Regions from separate parts of the Streptomyces luteoverticillatus genome, predicted to be linked through region 2. Evidence: riboswitches for the same ligand, from Rfam matches in the RefSeq annotation. Region 2 holds a riboswitch; the other holds the start of a gene.
What was found. Region 2 has a riboswitch for thiamine pyrophosphate ahead of thiO (glycine oxidase ThiO). Riboswitches for the same ligand answer to the same signal wherever they lie in the genome.
Positions count from the first base shown of each region.

Region 1: linked by a shared signal. The riboswitch ahead of EKH77_RS23620 (thiamine ABC transporter substrate-binding protein) and the one ahead of thiO (glycine oxidase ThiO) in region 2 are both predicted to bind thiamine pyrophosphate.

Region 1 is NZ_CP034587.1:5,260,874-5,265,274, forward strand. Features, by position in the region: gene EKH77_RS23610 (phosphatidate cytidylyltransferase) at 1-548, shown strand, start outside; gene rlmN (23S rRNA (adenine(2503)-C(2))-methyltransferase RlmN) at 657-1,763, shown strand; TPP riboswitch at 1,828-1,933, shown strand; gene EKH77_RS23620 (thiamine ABC transporter substrate-binding protein) at 1,929-3,020, shown strand; gene EKH77_RS23625 (ABC transporter permease) at 3,110-4,401, shown strand, end outside.
Region 2 is NZ_CP034587.1:1,952,279-1,956,679, forward strand. Features, by position in the region: gene EKH77_RS08210 (NAD(P)/FAD-dependent oxidoreductase) at 23-1,249, opposite strand; TPP riboswitch at 1,403-1,515, shown strand; gene thiO (glycine oxidase ThiO) at 1,621-2,769, shown strand; gene thiS (sulfur carrier protein ThiS) at 2,766-2,975, shown strand; gene EKH77_RS08225 (thiazole synthase) at 2,985-3,782, shown strand; gene pknB (Stk1 family PASTA domain-containing Ser/Thr kinase) at 3,967-4,401, shown strand, end outside.

The DNA.
Region 1 (4,401 bases), 3.3 Mb from region 2:
TCACCGCGCTCGCCGTGCTCGTCTGGCGGATGACGGAGCCGCCGGACGACTACCTCAAGGACGTCACGGCCGGTATCTTCGCGGCGTTCTACGTGCCCTTCCTCGCCACGTTCGTGGCGCTGATGCTGGCCGCCGGCGACGGCGCCTGGCGGGTGCTGACGTTCCTGATCCTGACGGTCGTCAGCGACACCGGGGCGTACGCGGTGGGCTGGCGGTTCGGCCGGCACAAGCTCGCGCCGCGCATCAGCCCCGGCAAGACCCGCGAGGGCCTGATCGGCGCGGTGCTGTTCGCGATGGTGGCGGGCGCGCTGTGCATGCAGCTGCTGATCGACGACGGCGTGTGGTGGCAGGGCCTGCTGCTGGGCCTCGCCGTGGCGGTCAGCGCCACGCTCGGCGACCTCGGCGAATCCATGATCAAGCGGGACCTGGGGATCAAGGACATGGGCGCCCTGCTCCCCGGCCACGGAGGGATCATGGACCGGCTGGACTCGCTCCTGCCGACGGCGCCGGTGGTCTGGCTACTGATGGTGGCCTTCGTCGGCTCCTGATGCCGAACGGCCCTGACCTGGGCTTTTCGGAAGGTGTTCGATACGTGAGGGGTCCGTCGTCCACAGGGCGGCGGGCCCCCTCCGTATGTCTGCGACACTGGTGGGACCATGCCTGCACCCGGAGAACTCACTTTCGTCGCCCCCCGCGGAGCCAAGCTGCCCCCGCGGCACCTCGCCGACCTCAGCCCCGCCGAGCGCCGCGAGGCCGTCGCCGCGATCGGCGAGAAGCCGTTCCGCGCCAAGCAGCTGTCCCAGCACTACTTCGCCCGCTACGCCCACGACCCGGCGCAGTGGACGGACATCCCGGCGGCGGCCCGCGAGAAGCTCGCCGGTGAGCTGCTGCCGGACCTGATGAGCGTGGTGCGGCACATCTCGTGCGACGACGACACCACCCGCAAGACCCTCTGGCGGCTGCACGACGGCAAGCTCGTCGAGTCCGTCCTGATGCGCTACCCGGACCGGGTCACCATGTGCATCAGCTCCCAGGCGGGCTGCGGCATGAACTGCCCGTTCTGCGCCACCGGCCAGGCCGGGCTGGACCGCAATCTGTCCACCGCCGAGATCGTCCACCAGATCGTCGACGGCATGCGCGCCCTGCGCGACGGCGAGGTGCCCGGCGGCCCGGCGCGGCTGTCCAACATCGTCTTCATGGGCATGGGCGAGCCGCTGGCCAACTACAAGCGTGTCGTCGGCGCCATCCGCCGGCTGACCGACCCCGAGCCGGACGGCCTTGGCCTGTCCCAGCGCGGCATCACCGTCTCCACGGTCGGCCTGGTCCCGGCCATGCACCGGTTCGCCGACGAGGGCTTCAAGTGCCGTCTCGCGGTCTCGCTCCACGCGCCCGACGACGAGCTGCGCGACACCCTGGTGCCGGTCAACACCCGCTGGAAGGTCCGCGAGGTCCTCGACGCGGCCTGGGAGTACGCGGAGAAGTCCGGCCGCCGGATCTCCATCGAGTACGCCCTGATCCGCGACATCAACGACCAGGCCTGGCGTGGCGACCTGCTCGGCCGGCTCCTCAAGGGCAAGCGGGTGCACGTCAACCTGATCCCGCTCAACCCCACCCCCGGCTCCAAGTGGACGGCGTCCCGCCCGGAGGACGAGCGTGCCTTCGTCCAGGCCATCGCCGCCCACGGCGTGCCCGTGACCGTACGGGACACCCGCGGCCAGGAGATCGACGGCGCCTGCGGCCAGCTGGCCGCCACCGAGCGCTGAGCGGCGATGCGGCGCCTTCGGGCGCCGCCGTCCGGCACTGATACGGTGCCTTTCGTACAAATGAACAATCCGACAGGGGAGCGCCCAGGGCGCTGAGAGTGCGGCACGGCCCGCAGACCCTCGGACCTGATCCGGTTAGTACCGGCGTAGGGAGTCAGCACCACCATGAACACCAGCCTTCGGCGTGCCGTCGTGGCGACGGCCGTCGCCGCCCTCGGCCTTCCGGCGCTCGCCGCCTGCGGCGGCTCCGGCGACAAGGGCGGTGAGGCGTCGGGCGGCAAGACCGTCACCCTCGTCTCGCACGACTCGTTCGTCGCCTCGGACTCCGTGCTCCAGGAGTTCACGAAGCAGACCGGCTACAAGGTCAAGGTCGTCAAGGGCGGCGACGCCGGCCAGGCCGTCAACCAGGCGATCCTCTCCAAGAGCCACCCGCAGGGCGACGTCTTCTTCGGCGTGGACAACACCCTGCTCTCCCGGGCCCTCGACAACGGCATCTTCACCCCCTACGAGGCCAAGGGCCTGGACCGGGTCGCCAAGGAGTTCCAGGCCGACGCCGCCCGGCACCGCGTCACGCCCGTCGACACCGGCGAGATCTGCGTCAACTACGACCGCGCGTACTTCGCCGACCACAAGCTCGACCCGCCGAAGACGTTCGACGACCTGATCAAGCCGGAGTACAAGAACCTCCTCGTCACCGAGAACGCCGCCACCTCCTCGCCCGGCCTCGCCTTCCAGCTCGCCACCGCCGCCAAGTACGGCGACAACGGCTGGAAGGACTACTGGACCAAGCTCAAGGCCAACGGCGTCGAGGTCGTCGACGGCTGGGAGCAGGCCTACAACGAGCGCTTCTCCGGCTCCGCCGGCGGAAAGAAGGCCAAGGGCGACAAGCCCCTCGTCGTCTCCTACGCCTCCAGCCCGCCCGCCGAGGTCGTCGGCGCCAAGCCGCTGCCGAAGGAGGGCCCGACCGGCGTCGCGACCGGCACCTGCTTCCGGCAGACCGAGTTCGCCGGCCTGCTCAAGGGCGCGAAGAACACCGAGGGCGGCAAGGCCCTCGTCGACTTCATGCTGAGCAGGACGTTCCAGGAGGACATGCCCCTCCAGATGTACGTCAAGCCGGTCAGCCAGGACGCCAAGCTGCCCGAGGTCTTCACCCGGTACGGCGCGCAGGTCACCGACCCGCAGACGCTCGCCCCGGAGAAGATCGCCAAGAACCGCGACCAGTGGGTCAAGGAATGGTCCTCGCTCGTCCTGAAGTAACCGAAGCCGAAGCTATTGGTGCGCCTGCCGGACGGCAGGCCGCCAAGAGGGCGCCGGGCGCCCGCCGGGCGGCGACGCGGCTCGGCCTGATGGCCGTGCCGCTCGCCTTCTTCGGCGTCTTCTTCGCCTACCCCGTCGCCTCGATCGTCACCCGCGGCCTCACGGACGGCGGCCGGTGGCAGCTCGCCCGCGTGGGCGAGGTGCTCACCGACCCGGGCATCCGCGACGTCCTGTGGTTCACGCTCTGGCAGGCGTCCGCCTCCACCGCTCTGACCCTCCTGCTCGCCCTCCCCGGCGCCTACGTCTTCGCACGCCTCGACTTCCCCGGCAAACGGCTGCTCAGAGCCGTCGTCACGGTCCCCTTCGTGCTGCCGACCGTCGTCGCCGGCTCGGCGTTCCTGGCGCTCGTGGGCCGGGGCGGGCTGCTGGACGAGCTGTGGGGCGTCCGCCTGGACACCACGGTCTGGGCGATCCTCCTCGCCCACGTCTTCTTCAACTACGCCGTGGTCGTCCGCACCGTCGGCGGGCTGTGGGCCCAGCTCGACCCCCGCCAGGAGGAGGCGGCCCGCGTCCTCGGCGCCGGCCGTCTCGCCGCCTGGCGCCGGGTGACCCTGCCCGCGCTCGGCCCCGCCGTGGCCGCCGCCGCCCTCATGGTCTTCCTCTTCACCTTCACCTCCTTCGGCGTCGTCCAGATCCTCGGCGGACCCCGCTACGCCACGCTGGAGGTGGAGATCTACCAGCGGACGGCACAGCTCCTCGACCTGCCCACCGCCGCCGTTCTCACCCTCCTCCAGTTCGTCGTCGTGGCCGCGCTGCTGGCCGTGCACGCCCGGACCGTACGGCGCCGCGAGGCGACGCTGCGGCTCGTGGACGCCTCCCGCACCGCCCGCCGCCCGCGCGGCGCCGGCCAGTGGGCGCTGCTGGCGTCCGTGCTCGCCGTCGTCGCGCTGCTGGTGATGCTGCCGCTCGCGGTCCTCGTCCTGCGCTCCTTCGAGGGGCCCGACGGCTACGGCCTCGCCTCCTACCGCGCCCTCGCCTCGGCGGGCGCGGGCGGCGGCACATTCACCGTCGCCGCGCTCGACACCATCGGCAACTCGCTCACGTACGCGCTCGCCGCCACCGCCATCGCGGTCGTCGTCGGCGGCCTCGCGGCGGCGGCCCTCACCCGGCGCGAGGGCCGGCTCGTCCGCGGCTTCGACGCGCTGCTGATGCTGCCACTGGGCACCTCCGCCGTGACCGTCGGCTTCGGCTTCCTGATCGCCCTGGACGAGCCGCCGCTGGACCTGCGCACCTCGTGGATCCTGGTGCCGCTGGCCCAGGCGCTGGTGGGCGTGCCCTTCGTCGTCCGCACCGTGCTGCCCGTGCTGCGCGCGGTGGACAC
Region 2 (4,401 bases):
CCCCGAACCAGCCTCAGCCCCCTCAGACCACGGCGGCCTTCAGCGGAACGGACGCGTCCGCCGCCCTGGTCCGGTCGAGGACCGCGCCCTTCTCGATGAGCTTGCGCCCCTGGGCCAGATCGCGCGGCCGCCCCACGGCCAGCAGGGCCACCAGCACGCCCGAGCGCAGCCAGCACACCGTCCAGGCCGCACTGGCCGGATCGCCGCGCCAGACCAGCTCGTCGGCGGCCGCGTGGTGCCCCGCGTACTGCACGAACCGGCCGAACTGCTCGGACCAGAAGTACGGCACCGGGTCGTAGACCGAGCCCTCCTCGGGGCCGTGGACGATGTTCTCGGCGACGGTCCGGGGGCCCTGGAGGGCGTTGTCCCAGTGGTGGACGAGCAGCCGCTCGCCGTAGCGGGCCGAGGGGAAGGAGGCGCAGTCGCCGACCGCGTAGACGTCCGGCAGGGAGGTGCGCAGGCGGTCGTCGGTGACGACGGAGCGGTCCGCCGCCAGCTCGACGCCCGAGCCCGCGAGCCAGCCCGTGGCGGGGCGCGCCCCGATGCCGACGACGACCGCGTCGGCGGGCAGCCGGGTGCCGTCGTCGAGGACGACCGCGCCGGGCTCGACGGCCGTGACCCGGGCGCCGGTCAGCAGCCGGGCGCCGCTGTGGGCGTACCAGTCGACCATGTGGGCGGCGACCTCGGCGGGCATGGCGCCCGCGAGCGGCCGGTCGGCGGCCTCGACGACCGTCACCCGGCAGCCCGCCTCGCGGGCGGCGGTGGCGAACTCGGCGCCGATCCAGCCCGCCCCGACGGCGACGATGTCCTGCTGGCGGGTGAGGACGGGGCGCAGCCGCTCGGCGTCGTCGACGGTGCGCAGGACGTGGACGCCGGGCAGGTCCCCGGCGCCGGGCAGGCCGATGGGCTCGGCGCCGGTGGCGACGACCAGGACGTCGTAGCCGAGGGGTCCCTCGTCGGTGTCCAGGACGTGCTCGGCGGCGCGCAGGCCGGTGGCCGTGAGGCCGAGCCGCAGGTCGATGCCGAGCGAGCCGAAGTCCACGGCGAAGGCGGAGCCCTCGGCCTTGCCGAGCAGCACGGACTTGGACAGGGGCGGCCGGTCGTAGGGCTGGTGGGGCTCGGCGCCCAGGAGGGTGATCTCCCCCTGCCAGCCCTGTTCGCGCAGGGCGATGGCGGTCTGCACCCCGGCCATGCCCGCGCCGACGATCACGACGCGCCGGTCACTGCTGGTGTTCGTCTCCTCGCTCACACGATCAACTGTAGGCCCGACGCCCCGGTAGGCCGGAGCACCGCGTGAGGAGACCTCTGACACAACGTCACGACGCGGCGGGGCCATATGACCCGCCGGCCGGGCCCGGCCGCCCTTCCGGGCGGTCCTCGGGCCGTACTAGGGTGGCAAGCTGCAAGCACTCGCGGGAGCCCGGGCGGACCGGGCTGAGAGGGAGGCTGGACGGCCTCCGACCGTACGAACCTGATCCGGGTCATGCCGGCGAAGGGAGGGGCTGGACGCCCATGCACGCGCATCGAACCCCTGGGGATCGAACACCGGCACATCGAACCAGGGCGCGCCCCGCGCGCCCGCACCATCTCGGCCCCGGCCCTCGGACACCCGACGTCCTGGTGGTCGGCGGCGGGCTGATCGGCCTGGTCACGGCCTGGCGCGCGGCTCAGCGGGGGCTGCGCGTGGCCGTGGCCGACCCCGCGCCCGGCGGGGGCGCGGCCCGGGTGGCCGCCGGGATGCTGGCCGCCGTCACCGAGCTCCACTACGGCGAGGAGACCCTGCTCGCCCTCAACCTGGCCTCCGCCCGGCGCTACCCCGCCTTCACGGCCGAGCTGGAGGAGGCCAGCGGCCAGGACACCGGCTACCGCGCCTGCGGGACGCTCGCGGTCGCCCTGGACGCCGACGACCGGGCCCATCTGCGGGAGCTCCACGCCCTCCAGCAGCGCTGCGGCCTGGAATCCCAGTGGCTGACCGGGCGCGAGTGCCGCCGGCTGGAGCCGATGCTCGCGCCGGGCGTGCGCGGCGGGCTCCACGCCCTCGGCGACCACCAGACCGACCCCCGGCGGCTCGCCCGGGCGCTGCTCGTGGCCTGCGAGCGCGAGGGCGTCGCCTTCCACCGCTCGGAGGCGGTACGGCTGCTGCTGACCGGCGACCGGGCCACGGGAGCGCTCCTCGCCGACGGCACCCGGCTCGCCGCCGACCGGACCGTCCTGGCCGCCGGGAGCCTCAGCGGCCGGCTGGCGGGCCTGCCCGAGGACGTCGTACCGCCGGTCCGCCCGGTCAAGGGCCAGGTCCTGCGGCTGCGCGTGCCCGAGGCGTACACGGCGGCGGGTGGACCGTTCCTCTCCCGCACCGTGCGGGCCGTGGTGCGCGGCGGGCACGTCTACCTCGTCCCGCGCGAGAACGGCGAACTGGTCGTCGGGGCGACGACCGAGGAGCTGGGCTGGGACACGACCGTGACGGCCGGGGGCGTCTACGAGCTGCTGCGCGACGCCCACGAGCTGGTGCCCGGCATCACCGAGCTGCCGCTCGTGGAGACCCTCGCCGGGCTGCGCCCCGGCTCTCCCGACAACGCCCCGCTGCTGGGCCCCACCGCCCTGCCGGGCCTGTACGCGGCCACCGGCCACCACCGCAACGGCGTGCTCCTCACCCCCGTCACCGGGGACGTGATGGCCGAGGTGCTGACCACCGGCCGGCTGCCCGAGGAGGCCCACCCGTTCTCCCCACGACGCTTCACCACCCCCGTACTCCAGGAGCAGCCCGCATGACCACGCACATCATCAGCGTCAACGGCGAGCGGCGCGCCGTCCCGGCGGGGACGACGCTCGACGGGCTCGTGGCGACGCTCACCACGGCGCGCGGCGGGGTCGCCGCCGCCGTCAACGAGGCCGTGGTCCCCCGGGGCCAGTGGCCGGCGACCGCCCTCGACGAGGGCGACCGCGTCGAGGTGCTCACCGCGGTGCAGGGAGGCTGATCAGTACAGATGGCGGACGATCTGCTCACCATCGCGGACACCCCGTTCACCTCCCGGCTGATCATGGGCACCGGTGGTGCCCCCAGCCTGGACGTCCTGGAACGCGCCCTCATCGCCTCCGGCACGGAGCTGACGACGGTCGCCATGCGGCGGCTGGACGCGACGGTACGGGGGTCCGTGCTCTCCGTCCTGGAGAAGCACGGCATCCGGGTGCTGCCGAACACGGCGGGCTGCTTCACGGCGGGCGAGGCGGTCCTCACCGCCCGGCTGGCCCGGGAGGCGCTCGGCACGGACTGGGTCAAGCTGGAGGTGATCGCCGACGAGCGCACCCTGCTGCCCGACCCGATCGAGCTCCTGGACGCGGCGGAGATCCTCGTCGACGACGGCTTCACGGTGCTGCCGTACACCAACGACGACCCTGTCCTGGCCCGGAAGCTGGAGGACGTCGGCTGCGCGGCGATCATGCCGCTGGGCGCGCCCATCGGCTCGGGCCTGGGCATCCGCAACCCCCACAACTTCCAGCTGATCACCGAGCGCGCCACCGTCCCGGTGATCCTCGACGCGGGCGCGGGCACCGCGTCGGACGCGGCGCTGGCCATGGAGCTGGGGTGCGCGGCGGTGATGCTGGCGTCGGCGGTGACGCGGGCGCAGGAGCCGGTGCTCATGGCGGAGGCGATGCGGCACGCGGTGGAAGCGGGGCGGTTGGCCCATCGCGCCGGGCGCATTCCCCGCCGCCACTTCGCGGAGGCGTCGTCCTCGATGGACGGCCTTGCGGCCCTCGACCCGGAGAGACCGGCGTTCGCCTGACGCCGGGGCTGCGCCCCGGCGGGGGTGGTCGCTGCCGGTGGGCCGGTTTGTGCCCACCCGTTCCGCCCTGCGGAACGCCTGCCCACAAACCAGCGGCGCGCCCTGTCACTGTTCGGCTTCAGAACAGCCGCCCGAGCCGCAGGCCATACAGGGTGCCGCGCCGCGCCTCGTAGACTCGTGTGCCGTGGATACGACCCTGCCGGACCCCCTTGTCGACCAGCTGCTCGACGGCCGCTACCGCGTCGAGGCGCGAGTCGCCGTGGGCGGCATGGCCACCGTCTACCGCGCCCTGGACACCCGGCTCGACCGGGTGCTCGCCCTGAAGGTGATGCACCCCTCGCTCGCCGCGGACGCCGCCTTCGTGGAACGTTTCATCCGCGAGGCCAAATCCGTGGCCCGGCTCGACCACCCCAACGTGGTGAGCGTCTTCGACCAGGGCACGGACGGCGCGTACGTCTACCTGGCGATGGAGTACGTGGCGGGCTGCACCCTCCGCGACATCCTGCGCGAGCGCGGCGCCCTCGGCCCGCGTGCCGCGCTCGACATCGCCGAGCCCGTGCTGGCCGCCCTGGGCGCGGCCCACCTCGCGGGCCTGGTGCACCGGGACATGAAGCCGGAG